3 regions of the Brevundimonas sp. 1080 genome follow, and region 2 is predicted to be linked to each of the others. Evidence: predicted binding sites of a transcription regulator. Region 2 holds the regulator's gene; each other region holds the start of a gene.
The links. The regulator LexA, encoded in region 2, represses DNA repair genes until DNA is damaged. The targets are predictions, from matches to a motif close to ATGTTCNCNANNTGTTCT.

Region 1 (7,113 bases), on a different contig from region 2:
GCCGACCGTCATTTCTGATCCAGGAAGGAATTCCCATGCGCGCCCTGACTTGGCACGGCAAACACAATGTTCAGGTGGACACGGTCCCCGATCCCCAGATCGTCAATCCCCGCGATGCGATCATCAAGATTACGGCGACCGCCATCTGCGGATCAGACCTGCACCTCTACGATAGCGTGATCCCCGGCATGTCCAATGGCGACATCCTCGGCCACGAGTTCATGGGCGAGGTCGTCGAGATCGGCCGTGGCAACACGAGCCTTCAGGTCGGCCAAAAGGTCGTCGTCCCCTTCGTGATCGCCTGCGGCTCCTGCTTCCATTGCGGCAAGCAGCAGTTCTCGGCCTGCGATAACTCCAATCCCGCCGACAAGTCCGACGCATCCGAGATCGCCTACGGTTACCCGGCTGCCGGGCTGTTCGGCTATTCGCATCTGACCGGCGGCTATGCGGGCGGCCAGGCGGAATATGTCCGCGTCCCCTATTCCGACGTCGGCCCGATCGTGGTGCCGGACGGGATTGAGGATGAGCGGGTCCTGTTCCTGTCGGACATCTTCCCCACGGGTTGGATGGCGGCCGAAAACGCGGAGATCGAGCCCGGCGACACGGTGGCGATCTGGGGCTGCGGGCCCGTCGGTCTGTTCGCCATCAAGAGCGCCAGATTGATGGGCGCCGGCCGCATCATCGCCATCGATCATCATCCACGCCGACTGGAGCTCGCCAAGGCGAATGGCGCGGAAGTCCTCAACTATCATGAGGTCAAGGTTCGCGAAGCCCTGATGGAGATGACCGCCGGCATCGGGCCGGATGCCTGCATCGACGCCGTCGGCATGGAGGCGCATGGCTTTTCGCCCGACAACATCATCGATGCGGTGAAGCAAGAAACGAAGCTGGGAACGGATCGCCAACATGTCCTGCGCGAGACGATCATGGCGTGTCGCAAGGGAGGCCGCGTTTCAATCCCCGGCGTGTATGGCGGGATTGGCGACAAGCTGCCGATCGGCGCCCTCATGCAGAAGGGTCTGACGATCAAGACCGGCCAGACCCATGTGCAGAAATACCTGCCGCAGCTCCTTGAGCTGGTCATGGACGGCAAGATCGACACGACGGATCTGATCAGCCACCGTCTCCCGCTGGAGCAGGCGCCAGAGGCCTACAAGAACTTCCATGACAATCCGAACGAATGGACGAAGGTCGTACTGAAGCCGCACGGCTGATCAACGGCCCTCTTTAAAGCCTTACTGCCGTGGACGATCGACAGCCAGACGAGCGCATCACGGCCGGAGTTGGGGATTGTTTTCAGACGACCTGAGAGGAACAGGACAGGTGCGGCCTACTTTGGGTAGGCCATGACGCATGACCCGCTGCACTCCGACCGCCCAAGATCCGGTTTCGGCCTGCCTGTCACATTCGACGCTGACAGGAGCGCCGCCTATGGGCAATGCTGAGCGTGTCGTAACGCTTCTCGGCGACTCGCTGACCGCAGGCTACGGCCTGAAGTCGGCTGAAAGCTTGCCGCGCCAACTGGCGGCGCGACTGGCGAGCGAAACGCCTTTGGTTCGCGTCATCGGCGCGGGCGTGTTCGGCGACACGACGGGGGACGGCTTGCAAAGGCTCGATCGGGACGTGCCGGCGCAAACGGATTTTTGCGTCGTCGCCTTGGGCGCCAACGACATGATGCAGTTGGTCCCGACCGATCATGTCAGGGATAATCTGCTGTCGATCATCGACAAACTCCATCGGCGCAGCATCCCCATTCTGCTGTGCGGTATGCGGGCGCCGCCCTGGTTCGGCGCCTACGCCTGGGCGTTCGATGCGGTCTACCCCGAGGTCGCTCGCGCAGCGAGCGTGCCCCTGATGCCCTTCCTGATGGAGGGTGTGGCGTTGCAGCCGGCCTATGTCTTGCCGGACCGGATCCATCCCAACGCCGCCGGCGTGGGCAAGATGGCCGACACCCTTGCACCCCATGTGCGATCCGCCCTGGCGGCCCTGCGGACGCCGTGACGGGATGCGGCTGGCCACCTTCAACATCAACGGCGTCAATCGTCGCCTGCCCAATCTCCTCGCCTGGCTTGAACAGGCCCAGCCGGACGTGGTCTGCCTTCAGGAGCTGAAGGCGACCGACAGCCAATTTCCGAATGCCGAGATCAAGGCGGCCGGCTACGATGCGGCCTGGGTTGGCGAACAGCGCTGGAACGGCGTCGCTATCCTAAGCCGCATCGGCGAGCCGGTCGTGACCCGACGCCGGCTGCCCGGCAACGCCACTGATCCTCAGGCCCGTTATGTAGAGGCGGCGGTCAATGGCGTGTTGATCGGCTGCCTCTATTTGCCCAACGGCAATCCCAGGCCCGGGCCCAAGTTCGACTACAAGCTCGCCTGGGCCGACCGGCTGATCGCCCATGCGGGGACCCTCTACGCCACTGCAGCGCCGGTCGTGCTCGCCGGCGACTACAATGTCGTTCCGACCGACGCCGACATCTACAACACCAGTTCGTGGAAGGCCGACGCCCTGCTTCAGCCCGAGAGCCGCGCCGCCTTCAAGCGCCTGCTGGACCAGGGCTGGACCGACGCCCTGCGCGAGCGTTTCCCGCACGATCCGCCGCCTTGGACCTTCTGGTCCTATTTCCGCGAGGCTTGGTCCCGCGACGCGGGCCTGCGCATCGACCATCTCCTGCTCAACGGCCTTGCGGCCGAACGCCTGACCGACGCCGGCGTCGATCGCGCGGTCCGCGGCGTCGAGGGCGCCAGCGACCATGCGCCGGCCTGGATCGACCTCGCTGACTAAGCCGATCCGGACACATGACGTCCGGCGGCAGCCCCCGCAGTCTTCAGGCGGCCAGGGTCCGGAAGGTGACGGAATAGCGTAAGGCCATCATCGGCGTGATCGAATGCTCCCAGTCCCTGCGCGCCTCTCCCGACAACCGGTAGACCGAGCCGCACGCCAGCGGCGCATTGCGCCGCAGAAAACCCGCCCCCTCGCGTCGGCGCAGCCGCATCACGCAGGGCGCCAGCAGGGACAGGCCCAGGATCTCGCCATAGACAGGACGGTCGCGATGCCAGCCGATGCCGGCACCCGGGGCATATTCATTGACCAGGACCTGGACGAAGGCCGCGCCGTCCAGATCGAGACGACCCGCCAAGCGCGCCATTAGGGTCGAGAGAAACGTTGGCCACTCCGGCCCATCCCCCCTGCGGTCAAAAGCGGCGATCCGGCGGTGGCCCAAGTAGCCCAGATGTTCATAGGGTTTGAACGCCAGAGTCTGGAGCGCGGCGACAAGCGCGGCCTGTTCGGGCGCCGACAGAACGTCGGCCCAATAGTCGAACCCCGCCACCACGGGCGTGCGCGCGGGTGCATCGCCGAACAAATCGAACTGCGACAGTCCGGTCACGACAGGGCCAGTTGGTTCGCCGCGGCCCCGGTTGTCTCCAGATTGGACAGGCTGACCCCTACAAGGCGCACGCCACGGCTTGGCGGGTAGAGGGATCGGACCAGCAGCCGACTGACCTCGTGCAGGGCTTGGCGGGAAGCCACGGGCTCGGACAAGGACCGACTACGCGTCGATTGCTGGAAGTCCGCCCATTTGACCTTGACGGTGACCGTCCGTCCCCGGCTTCCTGTCTTCTCGCACCAGGCCCAGACATCGTCGGCCATGGCGGCCACACCGGCTTCGATCGCGTCCGGATTAGTCAGGTCGGAAGCGAAGGTGGTTTCCGACCCGCTCGATTTGCGCGTCCGGTCCGGATTGACCGCCCGGTCGTCCTGCCCGCGCGCGATGGCGTAATACCAGGGCCCGGACTTGCCGAAATGGTGTTGGAGAAAGGCCAGGGACTGACGGCGCAGATCAGCGCCGGTACGGATTTCCAGTCGCTCCATCTTGGCGGCCGTCACCGGGCCGACGCCATGGAAGCGCCTGACCGGCAAATCCTCGACGAAGGCCTCGCCGCGCCCTGGCGCCACAACGAACTGGCCGTTCGGCTTGTTCTGGTCCGACGCCAGCTTGGCCAGGAATTTGTTGTAGGAAACGCCTGCCGAAGCCGTCAGGCCGGTCTCGTCTAGAATCCGCCGCCGGATCTCTTCCGCCGTCGCCGAGGCGGTCCCGAGGCCTCGCCGATCGGCCGTCACATCGAGATAGGCCTCGTCCAGCGACAAGGGTTCGATCAGATCGGTGTAGTCCGAAAAGATCGCATGGATCTGGGCCGACACCGCGCGATAGACCTCGAAGCGCGGCGGGACGAAGACGAGGTCCGGACATTCCCGCTGGGCGGTCGTCGAGGGCATGGCTGACCGCACCCCGAACCGCCGCGCCTCATAGCTGGCGGCGGCGACCACGCCGCGCGCCGCCGCATGACCGACTGCCACGGGGCGACCGCGCAGGGCGGGATCATCCCTCTGTTCCACGGAGGCGAAGAAGGCGTCCATGTCCACATGGACGATCTTGCGGGTGGCGACGCCGGACATGCAGCCTGCATATCAAGACAAGAACAAAAAGAAAACATTTGTCCAAGGCCACGCTTGCCATTCGGCTTGCCGGAGTGCTGTCGGGGAGGTCGAACAGCCGCTTAATCCCTATGTCTTACGTCGAGCTTCAAGCCACCTCGCACTTCTCCTTCCTGCGCGGCGCCAGCAGTTGCGAACTGCTGTTCGAACAGGCGCGGCTGTGCGGACTGGAGGCTCTGGCCATCGTAGATCGCAACTCACTAGCGGGGATCGTGCGCGCCCATGAGGCGGCCAAGGCCTCCGGCGTACGGCTGATCGTTGGCTGCCGGCTTGATCTGATCGATGGGACGGGCGTGCTTGTCTATCCGACCGATCGACCGGCCTATTCCCGACTGACGCGCCTGCTCTCTCTGGGCAAGCGTCGCGCCGGCAAGGCCAAATGCCACCTCGACTGGTCAGACCTGAAAGACTGGTCGGAGGGCCTGATCGCCATCCTGGTTCCTGACGAGGCGGACGAGGCCTGCGCCGTCAATCTGCGGCGGCTGAAGGCGACCTTTTCTGCGGGCGCCTATCTCGCCCTGACGCTGCGGCGACGCCCCGGCGATGCCTTGCGGCTGCACGACCTGTCGAACCTCGCCGCCCAGGCGGGCGTGCCGACCGTCGTGACCAACGACGTCCTCTTTCATCATCCGGACCAACGCCTGCTGCAGGACGTGGTCACCTGCGTTCGACACGGCTGCACCATCGACGAACTGGGTTTCCGACGCGAACGCCATGCGGATCGCTATCTGAAGCCGCCCCACGAGATGCACCGCCTGTTCAAGGCCTATCCCGAGGCCTTGGCCCGCTCGGTCGAGATCGCCGACCGCTGCCGGTTTTCGCTGGATGAGTTGGCGTATCAATATCCGGACGAGGTCTCGACGCCGGGCATGACGCCGCAGCAGATGCTGGAACAGCTGACCTGGGCCGGAGCCGCCGAGCGCTATCCGGAAGGGCTGCCGGACAGCGTGCGTAAGACGCTTCGGCACGAACTCGATCTGATCGGCCAGCTCGACTACGCCCCCTATTTCCTGACGGTCCATTCGATCGTGCGCTTCGCTCGCAGCCAGGACATCCTGTGCCAGGGTCGTGGTTCGGCCGCCAACTCTGCCGTCTGCTACGTGCTGGGCATCACCTCGATCGATCCAGGCCGCAATGACCTTCTGTTCGAGCGCTTCGTCAGCCAGGAGCGCCGCGAGCCGCCGGACATCGATGTCGATTTCGAGCATGAGCGGCGCGAAGTCGTCATGCAGTGGATCTTCGAGACCTACGGCCGCAACCATGCGGCGCTCTGCTCCGTCGTCACCCGCTATCGCTCGCGCGGCGCCCTGCGCGACGTCGGCAAGGCGCTGGGGCTCAGCGAGGACCTGATCAAGACCCTGTCGTCCCAGGTCTGGAGCTATTCCAGCGAGGGCGTCGAGGACAAGCATGTCGCGGACCTCAACCTCAATCTGGAAGACCGGCGGCTTCGCCTGGCGCTAGAGCTGTCGCGTCAGCTGATCGGGGCCCCGCGCCACCTCAGCCAGCACCCGGGCGGCTTCGTCCTGACGCACGATCGCCTGGACGACCTGGTCCCGATCGAGCCAGCCGCGATGAAGGACCGCCAGGTCATCGAATGGGACAAGGACGACATCGACGTCCTGAAGTTCATGAAGGTCGATGTGCTAGCGCTCGGCATGCTCAGCTGCATGAAGCGCGGCTTCGACCTCCTGGCCGAGCACAAGGGGATCGCGCTCGACCTCGCCACCATTCCGGCCGAGGACCCCAAGACCTATGCGATGATCCGCAAGGCCGACACGCTCGGGGTCTTCCAGATCGAGAGCCGAGCCCAGATGGCCATGCTCCCGCGCATCAAGCCCCGCACCTTCTACGATCTGGTCATCGAGGTCGCCATTGTCCGCCCCGGCCCGATCCAGGGCGACATGGTCCATCCCTATCTGCGCCGCAGGGAGGGTAAGGAGGACGTGGTCTATCCCAAGCCCGAGCTCGAGAAGGTGTTAGGCAAGACCCTGGGCGTGCCCTTGTTCCAGGAACAGGCCATGCGCGTCGCGATCGAATGCGCCGGTTTCACCGCTTCGGAAGCCGACCAGCTCCGCCGGGCCATGGCGACCTTCAAGTTCACCGGCGGGGTCAGCCATTTCAAGGACAAGCTGATCAGCGGCATGGTCGAGCGCGGTTATGACGCCGCTTTCGCCGAGAAGACTTTCAGCCAGCTTGAGGGCTTCGGCTCCTACGGCTTTCCGGAAAGCCATGCGGCCTCCTTCGCCCTGATCGCCTACGCCTCCTCCTGGCTCAAATGCCATCACCCGGATGTCTTTTGCGCCGCTCTGCTGAACGCCCAGCCCATGGGCTTCTATGCCCCGGCGCAGATCGTCCGGGACGCCCAGCAGCACGACGTCGAGATCCGGCCCGTCTGCGTCAACGCCAGCCGCTGGGACTGCACCCTGGAGCCTGTGGGCGAGGATGGCCGGTTCGCAGTCCGCCTTGGCCTTCGCATGGTGCGCGGCTTGGTGAACGGCGACGCCGCCCGCCTCCTGGCGGCAAGGACGGACGGCGCCTTCCGCTCCGTCGACGACCTGTGGCGACGCGCCGGCGCCCAGGTCGCCAGCCTTGTCCGCCTAGCGGAGGCGGACGCCTTC
Region 2 (7,113 bases):
GCGCACCGCCCTGTTCGCTGACGACAGGATCTTCGTTCAGGCCGGGGCCGGCGTCGTCGCCGACAGCGATCCTGCGGCCGAATATGCCGAGACCCAGCACAAGGCGCGCGCGCCGATGCGGGCGGCGGAGGACGCCTGGCGCTTTAGGACCGGCAATCGCTAGCGCGAAATCGTCATCGCCGGGTCGTTTAACTGCACGCCGGGCCCGATGATGACGACGCCCGCCATCAAAACCGCCGCAGTCGCTGCGAGCGCGGCTGCACCAAGCGCGGCGACGGGGTTGGGCTTGGTTTCGACCACGACCAGCTTCGCCTTGGCGGCGGCGATCTTGGCGGCGATGTCTTTTTCAGCGGCGAGTTTCACCCGCCCAGTCCTAGTCCCGTCGAGTTAAAATGCGCTTTAAGGCCGCGCCCGCTTGGCGCGGACGCGCGTCGCGCCTAGAAGCCAAGCCATGATCCTCGTCGTCGATAACTACGACAGCTTCACCTACAACCTCGTCCACTACCTCGCGGAGTTGGGCGCGCCGACGCATGTGGTGCGCAACGACGACCTGTCGGTGGACGAGGCGTGGGCGCTGAACCCCGCCGCCGTTCTGCTGTCGCCCGGCCCGTGCGCGCCCGATCAGGCGGGCATCTGCCTGCCGTTGATCTCGACCGCGCCAGAATCGATGCCGATTCTGGGCGTGTGCCTGGGTCATCAGGCCATCGGCCAGGCCTTCGGCGGCGACGTCATCCGCGCCAAGACCCTGATGCACGGCAAGACCTCGCCGATCCTGCACGAGGGCCAGAGCGTCTTTGCCGGCCTGCCCTCGCCCTTCACCGCCACACGCTATCACTCGCTGGCGGTCAAGCGCGAAACCCTGCCCGACCACCTTGAGGTCACCGCCTGGACCGCCGACGGCGAGATCATGGGTTTGCAGCATCGCACCCGCCCGATCCACGGCGTTCAGTTCCACCCGGAATCCATCGCCACCGAACACGGTCATGACATGCTGGCCAACTTCCTCGAGATCGCCGGCGTAAAGCGCCTCGCGGCCGCCTGACCGTGGGCGACGGGTTCAAGCCGATCCTCGCCCGGCTGGTCGAGGGCCATCCCCTGACGTCGCAGCAGGCGCACGACTTCTTCGCCGCCTGCCTGCGCGGCGAGCCGACCCCGTCGCAGGTCGCCGCCGCCGTCACCGCCATGCGGATGCGCGGCGAGACCGTTGACGAAATCGCCGCCTTCGCGGGCGCGATGCGTGAAGCCGCGCTGACGCTGGATCATCCCTATGAGGTGATCGACACCTGCGGCACCGGGGGCGACGGTCAGCACACCTACAATATCTCGACTGCCGCAGCCCTGGTTCTGGCCGGAGCCGGTCTTAAGGTCGCCAAGCACGGCAATCGGGCGATGTCTTCGAAATCAGGCTCTTCCGACGTCTTGTCGATCCTGGGCGTGAACCTGATGGCGTCGCAGGCGCAGCAGAAGAAGGCGCTGGACGAGGCCGGTATCTGCTTTCTGTTCGCGCCGGCCTATCACGGGGCGATGCGTCATGTCGGACCGGTGCGAGCCGAGATTGGTTTTCGCACTGTCTTCAACCTGTTGGGCCCGCTTTCAAACCCGGCGTCTGCAAGGCGACAGGTCATGGGCGTCTATGATCCGCGCCTGCTGGAGCCGCTGGCCGAGGTGCTGGGCCGGCTTGGCGCCACCCGGGCCTGGACCGTTCACGGCCAAGGCCTGGACGAACTGGCGACTTCCGGCCCCACGGACGTCGCCGAATGGAAGGACGGCGCGGTTCGCCGCTTTCAGGTCACGCCTGAGGACGCCGGCCTGTCGCGCGCCTCTATCGCAGACATCCGTGGCGGCGACGCCGAAGAGAACGCCGTCGCCCTGCGCGCGCTTCTGGCCGGCGCGGCCGGACCCTACCGCGACATCGTGCTGCTGAACGCCGCCGCCGCCCTCGTCGTGTCCGATCGCGCGGTCGATCTGGCCGACGGCGCCGCGCTCGCCGCTGCCGCCATCGACGACGGTCGAGCCGCCGAGGCGCTGGATCGCCTGGCCCGCATCACCTCCACGCCGCTGGAAAGCGAAGAGCCCGCATGACCGACGTTTTGGACCGTATCGCCGCCTACAAGCGCGAGGACGTCGCCGCCCGCAAGGCGGCGACGTCAAAGGACGCGATCGAAGCCCTGGCCCGCGCCGCATCGACCCCGCGCGGCTTTCGCGCCGCCTTGGAACGCGTCGGAGAGGAAACCGGTCGTCCCGCCCTGATCGCCGAGATCAAAAAGGCCAGCCCGTCCAAGGGCCTGATCCGGCCCGATTTCGATCCGCCGGCCTTGGCCCGCGCCTATGAGGCCGGCGGCGCGGCCTGTCTGTCCGTGCTGACCGATGGCCCCAGCTTCGAGGGCGACGACGCCTATCTGGGCCAGGCTCGCGAGGCCGTCGCCCTGCCCTGCCTGCGCAAGGATTTCCTGGTCGATCCCTGGCAGGTCGCCGAAAGCCGCGCCCTTGGCGCCGACTGCATCCTGATCATCCTCGCCATGATCGATGACAGCCTGGCCGCTGAACTGCTGTCGGAAGCCGAACGCTTTGGCATGGACGCGCTCATCGAGACCCACGACGAGGAAGAAATGGCGCGCGCCTGTGCGCTCGGCGGCGATCTGGTTGGGGTCAACAATCGCTCGCTGCGCACGTTCGAGGTCGATCTGGAAACCACGGAGCGGCTGTCCATGCTCAGCCCCGTGCGCGCTCTGCTGGTCGCAGAGAGCGGCATCTTTACGCCCGACGACGTGGCGCGCGTCTCGGCTGCCCATGCCCAGGCGATCCTGGTCGGCGAGAGCCTGATGCGTCAGGCCGATGTCGAGGCGGCGACCCGTCAGTTACTGGCCGCCTGACCGACACGCGGCGGCAAGCCTCGCCGTTAAGTTGACATTAGCAAGGAACACTTACAGAACATCGACAAATGTTCACGGCCCGTTCCGATTCGTCGGCGGGCGCATGAGGGCCTGGCGATGCTCACGCGCAAACAGCACGAACTGCTGATGTTCATCCATGAACGCATCCAGGAGACCGGCGTCTCCCCTTCGTTCGACGAGATGAAGGAGGCGCTCGATCTGGCTTCCAAGTCCGGCATTCACCGGCTCATTACGGCGCTGGAGGAACGCGGCTTCATCCGCCGTCTCGCTCACCGCGCTCGCGCTTTGGAAGTCACGAAACTGCCCGAACAGGCGACGGCCGGCGCGCCGCGCGGTCGCGCCGGGTTCAAGCCCGACGTCATCGAGGGCGGCGGCGGTGTCAGACCTGCGGCTCCGATGGCGGCCAACGACACCCGCGAACTGCCGCTGATGGGCAAGATCGCCGCCGGCACGCCGATCGACGCGATCGAGCATGAAACCGCCCGCTATCCGGTTCCGGAATCGATGCTGGGTTCTGGCGAGCACTACCTGCTGGAGATCGAAGGCGACTCCATGATCGAAGCCGGTATCCTGAACGGCGACATGGTGGTGATCAAATCGACCGACAACGCCGCCTCCGGCGAGATCGTGGTGGCTTTGGTGGAGGGCGAGCAGGCGACGCTGAAGCGCCTTCGCAAGAAGGGGGCGTCGATCGCGCTGGAACCCGCCAACCGCAACTACGAGACCAAAATCTACGGCTCCGATCAGGTCGCCGTGCAGGGTAAGCTGGTCGGCCTCATGCGCCGGTATCACTGACCTCCGGATCGGACTGACGCGTCCAGGGGCGGTCGCCGCGAACGTCGGCCGTCCACACCGCGCGCCACCGGTTCGGTTCGCCCGAACTGTCGCGCCACAACTCCACCGCCCCGCCGCGCGCAAAGTCCACGCCGTCCAAAACAAGGCGATCCTGACAGGCGCTTGGAATTGAAGTGACGACGGCGCGGACGCTGACGACGGGGGCTGCGCGGCATAAGGCCTCAATCTGATCGGAGCTCGGCGACTTTCGCCCCCACCAGATCGCCACGGGCCCCGCCTCATGGGTGTCCGGTCGACAGGAGAAGCGGTCGCAGACCCAGCCCGTCTCCGACCGGTCCGTCATCGTCAGCCCCCGTCTTCGTGACCAGAGATCGACTGCAAATTCGCGCACGCCAGGCCGCACGACGACCGCCTGATCACGCTGAAAGGCGGCGTTGGTTCCGCCATCGCCAATCCAGAGGTCCGGCGTCGGTTCACGCGGCCAGATCAGGACGGCGGCTGCGAAGGGCAGTCCCAACCAGCGCAGGCGGCCCTGCCACAGACAGACGAACAATACGCCCAGAAAGGCGACCGGCAGGACATAGTTCGGCGCGCTGGCGACCGTTTTGACCGCGCCGGGCAATCCCGCCGTCCAGGCGCCGATGGCCAGCATCAGATCCACGCCCCATCCCGCAACCGCCAGGAACGGTCCCCCCAGCCCCAAGGGTTCCAGCGCTGCGCCCAAGGCCAGCGCGGGCATCAGGATGAAGTCCGCCACAGGCGACGTGCCGAGATTGGCGAGCAGTCCGTACATGGCGGTGCGGTTGAAATGCTGCATGGCGAACGGTGCCGTCGCCAATCCGGCGACGACGCTGGCCGCCACAGCCGCCGTGAGCCACCCGCCTAACCGTTGGACTGCCAAAATCGGCCAGGGCGCGGATATTTCGCGCGGGCGCTTCGGCCAGGCCTCGACCAAGGCGACCAAGGCCGCCGTCGCCGCGAACGACATCTGGAAGCCCGGCGTGACGATGGCTTCAGGCTGAATGGCCAAAACAATGAAGGCCGCGACGGCCAGCCCATGCATCGTCACCGCCTGTCGATCCAGCAGGATGGCCAGAAAGGCGATGGAGGCGGTGATGGCGGCCCGCTCGGCCGGGGGCGGCGCGCCCGAAACCACCAGATAGACCCCGACCGCCGTCAGGCCCGCCAAGGCCGCGACCTTTTTGCCGTGAACCCGCAGGGCCAACCAGGGCCAGGCCGCCACGCCCAGACGCACCGCGAAGAAGACGAACCCGCCGACGATGGCCATATGCAGCCCTGACACCGACAGGATGTGCGCCAGGCCGGAATCGCGCATCACGTCCATGTCCTCCTGACTGATCCAGGTTTCGTGACTGGTCGTCATGGCGGCGGCGATCCCGCCGGTCCGTTCGCCGAGTCTTGCCACGATCCGCTCGGCCAGTGCGAAGCGGGCGCCGTTGACCGCCATTTCAAGTCGAAGTCGCCACGGCGGCGCGGCAAGCTCGGCCCCACTCGTTTCGCCCAAGGCGAACGCCACGCCTCCCATGCCTTGGAAGAAGGCGTTCCGGCCGAAGTCGTAGGCGCCAGGGCTGGCCGGCGCAGGCGGCGGATTCAGAATGCCAAACAAGCGGATCGCTTCGCCGGGCCGCGGCGGCTCGCCCCGCACCGTCGCCCGCAAGCGCACCGGCGTCTGCTCTGGCGTCAGTCCGCGGATCCAGACCGGCGCAATCACGACCCGCGCGCCTCGCTGCCCCGGGCTGTCGACATCGACAACCCAGGCTTCGATCACGGTCGGTTCGCTGAGGGCGGGCGCGATCGGCGCGGCGACGGCTTGGGTGCGCACCTTGGCCGCCGCCAGCCCGCCTGACGCGCAGGCCACCATCAACAGCAGCCAGGTCAGACGTCGCGACCAGCCGCGCCGTCGCGCCACGACCCACAGCCCAATGGCCAAGGCGGCGCCCAGCGACAGGGGCCACAAGACTGGCTCGGCTCGCAGGGCGAAATAGACGCCTCCGCCCGCTCCGAATGCGACCGGCGCCCATAGCCGCCATCTCAGGGTCTGGGCGGCGACCTCGGCGTGCAGCCAGGCGCGCAATCGCGCAGCGGGGGTAGGTTTTGCCGCATCGGGGCGTATAAGGGCCTCGCTTACGGACCCATCCCCCATGACCTCACCTTCCTCGACTGTCGTCACCCGCTTCGCCCCCTCGCCGACAGGCTATCTGCATATCGGCGGAGCGAGAACCGCTTTGTTCAACTGGCTGTACGCCAAGAGACACGCTGGACGTTTCCTGATCCGGGTCGAGGACACCGACCGTGAACGCTCGACGGATGAGGCGGTGAAGGCCATTTTCGACGGCCTGAGCTGGCTGGAGCTGTTCGCCGACGACGAGCCGGTGTTCCAGTTCAGCCGGGCCGACCGCCACCGCGAGGTGGTCGATCAACTGCTCGAAACCGGCCACGCCTACCGCGACTTCACCTCGGCCGGGGAGACCGGTCGTCTGCGTGACGAGGCCAAGGCCGAAAAGCGCACTTTCGAATCGCCCTGGCGCGACCGCGAGCCGACCGTCGACGATCTGGCCTCGCCGCACGTCGTGCGCTTCCGTCGGCCAAAGGCGACGACGGTCACGGTGGCCGATGAGGTCCAGGGCGACGTGAACTGGTCCACCGACGACCTGGACGATCTGGTGCTGCTGCGTTCGGACGGCGCGCCGACCTATAATCTCGCCGTCGTCGTGGACGACCACGACATGGGCGTGACCCACGTCATTCGCGGCGACGACCATCTGAACAACGCCGCGCGCCAGAGCCTGATCTACGATGCGCTGGGCTGGACGCGGCCGACCTTCGCCCACATCCCCCTGATCCACGGCCCAGACGGCGCCAAGCTGTCGAAGCGTCACGGCGCCCAGGCGGTGCATGAATACGCCGAGATGGGCTACTTGCCTGAGGCCATGCGCAACTATCTGGCCCGCCTGGGCTGGGCGCACGGCGACGACGAACTGTTCAGTGACGCACAGGCCATCGAATGGTTCGATCTCGTCGGCATCGGCAAGGCGCCGGCCCGTCTGGATTTCGACAAACTGGCCCACGTCAATTCGCACTGGCTGCGTCTCGCCGACGATGAACGGCTCGCCAAGCTGACGCTGGATGCGCATCTGCAGAAGGGTCACGCCTTGGCGGAGGCGGACGAAGCCCGCCTCCAGCGCGCCATGCCTTTCGTCAAGGATCGCGCCAAGACGATCCTCGATCTGGCCGACCAAACCGCCTTCGTACTGAAATCGCGCCCGCTGACCCTGGACGACAAGGCGAAGGCGCTGCTGTCCGGTGAGACTCTGGATCGCCTCGCCCGCCTTCGCGAGCGGCTATCCCTGTTCCAATCCTGGGACGTCTTCGCGCTGGAAGTCGAGCTCAAGGCCTTTGCGGA
Region 3 (7,113 bases), 280 kb from region 2:
GCGCAATACGACCGGGCGGCCGTGCAAGCGCATGAGCATGCCCTTTATCAGCACGCTGTTGACCGACTTCAGGGTCAGAACTGGCTGCGGATTCTGGGGCAGGCGGAAGGCAAGGGCGCGATCCTGACCTTCGCCGTCGAGGGTGCGCATGCCCATGACGTCGCCCAGATCATGGACCGTTACGGGGTCGCGGTGCGCGCAGGTCTGCACTGCGCCGAGCCGCTGGCGAAAAGAATGGGGGTGACGTCGAGCACCCGCGCCTCCTTCGCCCTATATAACACCGTGGAGGATGCCGACGCCTTCGTGGATGCGCTGATCAAGGCGCGGAACTTCTTCGTGTAAGCCGATGACAGATCAACCGATTCAAGACAGCGACGCCTTCAAGGACGCCTGGGACGAACCTCAGAAGAGCGCCCTGTCGCAGGCCGAGCTGGACACCCTCACCGATCAACTGATCGAGGCGCTGAAGTCGGTCTATGATCCGGAAATCCCGGTCGACATCTATGAGCTGGGCCTGATCTACCGCGTGGACGTCAACGACGATCGCGATGTGGTGGTGGACATGACGCTGACGGCGCCGGGCTGTCCCGTCGCCGGCGAAATGCCGGGCTGGGTCGAGACGGCGGTGGAGAAGGTCGAAGGCGTGCGCAGCGCCAAGGCCAATCTGGTGTTCGATCCGCCGTGGGACGCCTCCAAGATGAGCGACGAGGCCAAGCTGGCCCTGAACATGTTCTGATGGATATGTTCTGATGAGCGAACTTCAAGCCACATCCCGGCCGCGTCGCCCGCGCCCCAAGGCCGTCACCCTGACGGACGCCGCCGCCGAGCGCGTGCGCGAAATCCTGGACAATGCCGAGAACGATCACATCGGTTTGAGGATCGGGGTCAAGAATGGCGGTTGCGCCGGGCAGGAATACACCTTCGCCTATGCCGACGAGATCGGGCCGATGGACGAGGTGGTCGAGGACAAGGGTGTCACCATTCTGATCGAACCTCGGGCCGTGCTGTTCCTGATCGGCACCGAGATCGACTATGAGATGACGCGTCTGGCGTCCAAGTTCGTGTTCAACAATCCGAACCAGACCGACGCCTGCGGCTGCGGCGAGAGCGTGACCATCGTGCCGGTCGCCGCCGACTGAGGTAGGTCCTGATCTGATGGGCTACTGAGACACTAACCGACGCGGCCCTTGACGATCCCGACGAAGCCGTCGCCTGGACGCGGCGGTCGTTGGCGTGGCGGTGGGGAAGACGCCGAAGCGCGCTACTTCGTCGGCGCCTCGATCAGCACGGCCGGCGTCACGGGTTGACCCGTGGCCTGGGCGACGAGTTCGGCGGTGCGGGTCTCGGTGACGGCTTCGAGGCGAGCCAGGAACTCGTCCTTGGAAAGGCCGACGGGGATCGGGTCGAGGAACTCCAGCGTCGCCGTGCCGGGGTGCTTTTCGTACTTTTCCTCGGGCCAGAAGAGGCCGAGGTTGGTGGCGAGCGGCACGACCGGCACGTCGAAGTCGCGGTACATGTGCCAGACGCCGGAGCGATATTTGAACTTCTTGCCGACGGGCGCGAGGTGCCCCTCGGGATAGATCAGGATCTTGCGGTTCTCGGCGCGGGCCTCGGCGGCGCGCATGGCCAGGGCCTTGCGGGCTTCGTGGCCGCCGCAGGAGTTGACGACGATGGCGCCCAGTTTCTTCAGTACGCCGCCCAGCAGAGGAAACTTTTCCAGGTGATCGCCGGTGACGAAGGCGATGTCGTCAAACTGATCATAGGTCGCAAAGCCGTCGCCCCAGCTTTGATGCTTTGAGGCGATGATGAAGGTGCCCTCGGGCAAGCGGTCCTTGCCGCGAACGTTCAGCTTGATGCCGGCGAAGATCGCCATGGCCTGGACCATGCGTTTCACATAGCGGCGGATGACCCAACTGGCCGGGCCGCGCCCGGGCGCCAACGCGGCGAAGGCGGCGGTCAGCCCGTAGCCGATCGACAGGATCCAGTAGGCGACATTGAAGGCGAAGCTGCGCATGGGACGACTATGGCAGAAAGCTTGGCCTTGTTAGACCCTAAGCCGCCTTTTCGAGCGATGATGCCGGCGTGACGCAGTTTCGGCCCGCACGCTTGGATTCGTACAAGGCGGCGTCGGCGCGTTCCAGCAGGCTGGCGGCGGTTTCGCCCTTTTGGCGCTGGGCGAAGCCGGCGGAGACAGTCACCGAGCCCAGGTCGTCATTGGTCGAACGACGGCGCAGCGCGCGTGACGCCACGTCGTTGCGGATGCTCTCCAACGCGGCCATGACCACGCCGGCGCCTTCACCCGGGAAGATGATCGCGAACTCCTCGCCGCCGAACCGGGCGGCGAATCGGGTCTTGCCGCAGATGTTGGACAGGACGGTGGAGACATAGCGCAGCACCTGATCGCCGGTCTGGTGGCCCCAGGTGTCGTTGAACCGTTTGAAATGGTCGATGTCGAGGATGGCCAGGCTGAGCGGCGCGCCGTCGTCCTCGGCGCAGGCGGCCTCAAGCCGTTCATCGAAGGCCTTGCGGTTAGCCAGATTGGTCAGGGCGTCGGTCATGGCGTCGCGGCGCACCTGTTCCAGGTTTTCGCGCAGGCGGATGACTTCCTTGTTGGACTTTTCCAGACGCTTTTCCAGGATCGCTGTTTCCCGACGCACGCGGTTGGTCGCGGTCGACAGGTCGCCGACCAGATCCTTCAGTGAGGACGGATCATCGACGGTTTCCATGCACTGGGAGGCGTCGGCGAGGGTCTCGCCATAGTCGTGCTGGGTCTTGTGCGCCATGGCGATGGCGCTGGCGACGCTGGCCAATTCGCGGTCCAGCACGGCGCCGACGTCGCGGATCTGATCCGGCAGCCGACCGCGCGGCAGGAACTCGGCGGCCAGCATTTCGGACGTCTTGTCAGTGATGACGGCGGACTGCGCCAGCAGACGGCGGATTTCCTGGGCCAGGGGGCCGTCGGGGTCGCTGATGTAATGCAGCCAAAGCTCGAAGTTCAGCGGCGTGGGCCACACGCCGGCCTTTTCCATTTCGCCGATGACGTTGCGCGCCAAAGCATAGGCTTGAGGAGCTCTTAGCGCCGTCTCGACCTTTTTCGACATTCTTGTTCCCCTGGGCCCCTGTTCTGGAGCTGTGTCGGGGCGCACACTACGGGATGTTCCGTAATGCAGGGTAAACGGCGCGGCGTTTCACCGCGCCGTTGTGTACGAATTCAGGCGCGAATGACGACGGGACGGCGCAGGAAGGCGGGGATGTCGTCGCCGAAGCCACGCACGCCCTGGCGCTGAGTATCGCTCTTGTCGGCCTTGCGGTCACCGCGGCGATCGGATTGCAGCAGGTGCGGCTCCCGGTCTGCGCGCTCGGTACGCGGGGCGCGGGCCGTTTCGACGGGTTCGACGGCCGCCTCCGCCTCGACTGCGGCGGCGACGGGAGCCGCAACTTCAACCGGCGCCTCGGGGCGGGCCTTGCGGCGGCTGCGGCTGCGGGGCGCTTCGGCCTCCTGAGACGAAGGCGCAGCGTTGACGGGAGCAATCTCGGCAGGCTCGGCGGACGGGGTGGGCGCGCTGCTGGTGCGCGACCGGCCGCGACCGCGTTCGCCCGAGCGTTTGTCGTCGCGGCGCGGGCCGTCTTTAATGGCGGCGAAGTCGATGCCTTCAAGAACCAGCTCTTCCGGATCCTTCTTGATCAGCTTCAGCACCTTATCCAGCGACTTGTCGTCGGCCGGGGTCACGATCATGAAGGCCTGGCCCAGCTTGCCGGCGCGGCCGGTGCGGCCGATGCGGTGCACGTAGTCGTCGGCGTGGTGCGAGACGTCATAGTTGAAGACGTGGCTGACGTCGGGGATATCCAGGCCGCGCGCGGCGACATCCGAGGCGACCAGAATCTTCAGCGCGCCCGAGCGGAAGTCCGCCAGGGTCTTCATCCGGTGCGACTGATCCAGGTCGCCGTGGATCGGGGCAGCGTCGAAGCCGTGGGTCTTCAGCGACTTGGCGACGATATCGACTTCGGATTTGCGATTGCAGAAGACGATGCCGTTGCGCACGTCCTCCCGACCGACCAGGGCGCGCAGAGCGGTCCGCTTGGCCTTGGGGTCCGAGGTCGGGATGCGGACGATGTACTGGGTGATGGTGTCGGCGGTCATCGCCGGACGCGAGGCCTCGATCCGGGTCGGATCCTTGAGGAAGGCGGTCGTCAGGCGCGTGATCTCCGGCGGCATGGTCGCCGAGAAGAACAGGGTCTGGCGGCGCGGCGGCGTCAGTTTGAAAATGCGCTCGATGTCGGGGATGAAGCCCATGTCCAGCATCCGGTCGGCCTCGTCGACGACCATGATCTCGACGCCAGTCAGCAGCATCTTGCCGCGTTCGAACAGGTCGAGCAGGCGGCCGGGCGTGGCGATCAGGACGTCGACGCCCTTGTTCAGCGCCGCAACCTGGTCGCCCATGGAGACGCCGCCGATCAGCAGGACCCAGCTGAGCTTGGTGCCCTTGGCGTATTTGGCGAAGCTCTCGGCGACCTGGTCGGCCAGTTCGCGGGTCGGGGCCAAGACGATGGCGCGCGGCATGCGGGCGCGGGCGCGGCCGGTGGACAGGCGATCGACCAGGGGCAGGGTGAAGGCGGCGGTCTTGCCGGTGCCGGTCTGGGCGATGCCCAGGACGTCGCGGCCGGCGAGGGCGACGGGGATCGCCTGTTCCTGAATGGGCGTGGCGGTCGTGTAGCCGGTGTCGGCGACGGCCTGAAGGGTCGTGGGCGAAAGGCCCAGTTGGGAAAACTCGGTCATGAATCCTTGGGAGAGAAAGCGTCTGCGTGCATAGCAGCGACGGAACCGCCCCTCTTTGGGCGAGCGGGCGGCGCGTATCGCAGACCTGTCCCGAGGCTGGGGGGCATATAGAAGCCCCTGCGCAAAAGTCAAGTATTCCACAATTTTCCGCCGCCAGAGCGCGCCGGAATAAATTCCCATGGCCAAGGTTACATGCGCTTGACTCCGGGGGTGGGGCTAGCGGCATATAGGAGAACAAAAGGAGAACTGCTGTGCGGTCCAGCCGCGGTATCGAGGCTTTGCGTCAGTGCCTGAAGGCCATGGAAACGGACGGTCATCCGACTGACGCCGCCCGCTTTGATTTGGGCCACGCACAAGCGGACCGGCACATAGGCGGGCTTTCCAGCCATGGTCTGCACGAAATCTATGCGGCGACAGCGCCGGATGCGACGGCCGCCTTGGGGTTTGCCTTGGCTCTGGTTCACCGGGCCGCGAAGGATCGACCATTGGTTTGGGGCATCCAGGCCATGGCCGGGCTGGAGACCGGTCAGATTTACGGACCCGGATTGCGCGAACTGGGTTTGGATCCCAGCCGAGTGATCTTGGTGAGCGTCAAGGAAGCCAAGGACCTGCTGGCAGCGGGTGAGGAGGCTCTATCATGCGGCGCAGCAGGTGCGGTGCTGCTTACGACTTGGGGCGAAAGCCACCTCCTAAGCCTGACGGCGACGCGGCGTCTGTCCATGGCGGCGGGGCAGGGGCGGGCGACAGCGATCCTGACCCGATTGGCGGCTCACCCCCAGCCCAGCGCAGCTGATACCCGCTGGCGCGTTCGCGCAGCCTTGTCCCATGCTTTGGAGGCGGATGCTCCCGGCCGTCCGAACTATGGGGTCGAGTTGTTGCGGCATCGGTCCGGCGCGCCGCCGAAGGCCTGGACCATGGAGTGGGATCGTGAGCGCGGAGTTTTCGAACAGGGTGGGCGCAATGCCGGACATCAACACGCGCAACGACCGGCGCTACCTGTCGGTCTGGTTTCCTCTGTTATCGACAGATCGGCTGCGGCGCGAGGAGGGGCGATCCGACGCTTCGGCTGAGCCGGCGACAGTGCTGGTCGAGAAGGTGAAGGGCGCGCTGCGACTGGCAGCCTCAAATCGGCAGGCGTTGGAGATAGGACTGTCTCCGGGAATGACGCTGGCGGACGCGCGGGCCAGGGCGCCGGATATTCGCGTGGTCGTGCATCGTCCGGAAGCGGATGCGGCGCTGTTGAAGCGCGTTCTGCTGGACTTCGGCCGGTTCACGCCGATGGCGGCGACGGACGGTCTGGATGGCATGGCGCTTGATGTGACCGGTTGCGCCCACTTGTTCGGAGGCGAGATGGGAATGATGCAAGCTGTCGAGGCGCGGTCGCGTCGCGTCGGTCTGTCGGTGCGACTGGCCATGGCCGGCACGCCGGAAGCGGCGCGCGCCTTGGCGAGATTTGGAAGCGGTGGGATTTACGAGGGGGCGAACCAGCGTCAGGCCCTGCGTCGTCTTCCCGTCGCGGCCCTAGAGCTTTCGGACAAGGAAACGCAGGCCCTGTCGCGCGCCGGGCTGAAGACCCTGGCGCATCTGGACGATCGCCCTACAGCCCCCATCGCGGCCCGCTTTGGCGCAGTGGCGGCGACCCGGCTGAACCGCGTCCTCGGGCGTGAGGATACGCGAATAAGACCCGAACGGCCGGTCATGATGATCGCTGTGAGCCGGATCCTTGTCGAACCGATCACGGAAATGATCGATGTCGAAGCCGTCATCGGCGATCTGCTCCTCGAGGTGATGGATCAGTTGGATTTGCGCGGTCAGGGCGGGCGCGCCTTTCGGGCCAGCTTCTTTCGTGTCGATGGGGAGGTGCGCCATATCACCGTCCGAACGGGGCGGCCGAGCCGGGACGCTTCCGGTGTTCTGCGCCTGTTTCGGGAAAGATTGGCGGCGTTGGCGAAGCCGCTGGATCCAGGGTTCGGGTTTGATCAGTTGCGCCTGTCGGCGCCTGTCACCGATCGACTGGCTTCGCGTCAGGGCGGTTTCGAGCGCATCCCGCCGGGTGCCGAGGATCTGGGACGTCTCGTGGATCGCTTGACGGCGCGCCTGGGGCCCGAGTCTGTCAGACGGTTCGAACTTGTGGAGTCTCACTGGCCCGAGCGCGCGGTTCGACTGACACCTGCGGCCCTGCCATCCGGCGAACAGGTCGACTGGCCAGAACCTGATCCTGTGGACCCGCCGCTGCGCCCCTTGCAAATGTTCGACCCACCCCAACCAATCCTGGCCACGGCGGAGGTGCCCGACCATCCGCCGAACCGCTTCATCTGGCGTCGCGTGGATCATCG

Region 1: a site for LexA is predicted at 4,477-4,494, ahead of dinB (DNA polymerase IV). Genes of this name have one in related genera too.
Region 3: a site for LexA is predicted at 5,009-5,026, ahead of ABIC32_RS11125 (ImuA family protein). Genes of this name have one in related genera too.

Annotation. Positions count from the first base shown of each region.
Region 1 covers NZ_JBEPMW010000001.1:1,071,311-1,078,423, forward strand. Annotated here, with positions in the region: gene ABIC32_RS05450 (SRPBCC family protein) at 1-18, shown strand, start outside; gene ABIC32_RS05455 (zinc-dependent alcohol dehydrogenase) at 36-1,214, shown strand; gene ABIC32_RS05460 (arylesterase) at 1,432-2,001, shown strand; gene ABIC32_RS05465 (exodeoxyribonuclease III) at 2,006-2,782, shown strand; gene ABIC32_RS05470 (alpha-ketoglutarate-dependent dioxygenase AlkB) at 2,826-3,386, opposite strand; gene dinB (DNA polymerase IV) at 3,383-4,456, opposite strand; gene ABIC32_RS05480 (error-prone DNA polymerase) at 4,567-7,113, shown strand, end outside.
Region 2 covers NZ_JBEPMW010000003.1:405,762-412,874, forward strand. Annotated here, with positions in the region: gene trpE (anthranilate synthase component I) at 1-163, shown strand, start outside; gene ABIC32_RS12610 (peptidoglycan-binding protein) at 160-363, opposite strand; gene ABIC32_RS12615 (anthranilate synthase component II) at 452-1,042, shown strand; gene trpD (anthranilate phosphoribosyltransferase) at 1,045-2,082, shown strand; gene trpC (indole-3-glycerol phosphate synthase TrpC) at 2,079-2,873, shown strand; gene lexA (transcriptional repressor LexA) at 2,991-3,689, shown strand; gene ABIC32_RS12635 (ComEC/Rec2 family competence protein) at 3,670-5,853, opposite strand; gene gltX (glutamate--tRNA ligase) at 5,852-7,113, shown strand, end outside.
Region 3 covers NZ_JBEPMW010000003.1:125,775-132,887, forward strand. Annotated here, with positions in the region: gene ABIC32_RS11095 (aminotransferase class V-fold PLP-dependent enzyme) at 1-342, shown strand, start outside; gene ABIC32_RS11100 (SUF system Fe-S cluster assembly protein) at 347-736, shown strand; gene ABIC32_RS11105 (HesB/IscA family protein) at 750-1,139, shown strand; gene ABIC32_RS11110 (lysophospholipid acyltransferase family protein) at 1,262-2,014, opposite strand; gene ABIC32_RS11115 (GGDEF domain-containing protein) at 2,052-3,101, opposite strand; gene ABIC32_RS11120 (DEAD/DEAH box helicase) at 3,212-4,777, opposite strand; gene ABIC32_RS11125 (ImuA family protein) at 5,029-5,847, shown strand; gene ABIC32_RS11130 (Y-family DNA polymerase) at 5,738-7,113, shown strand, end outside.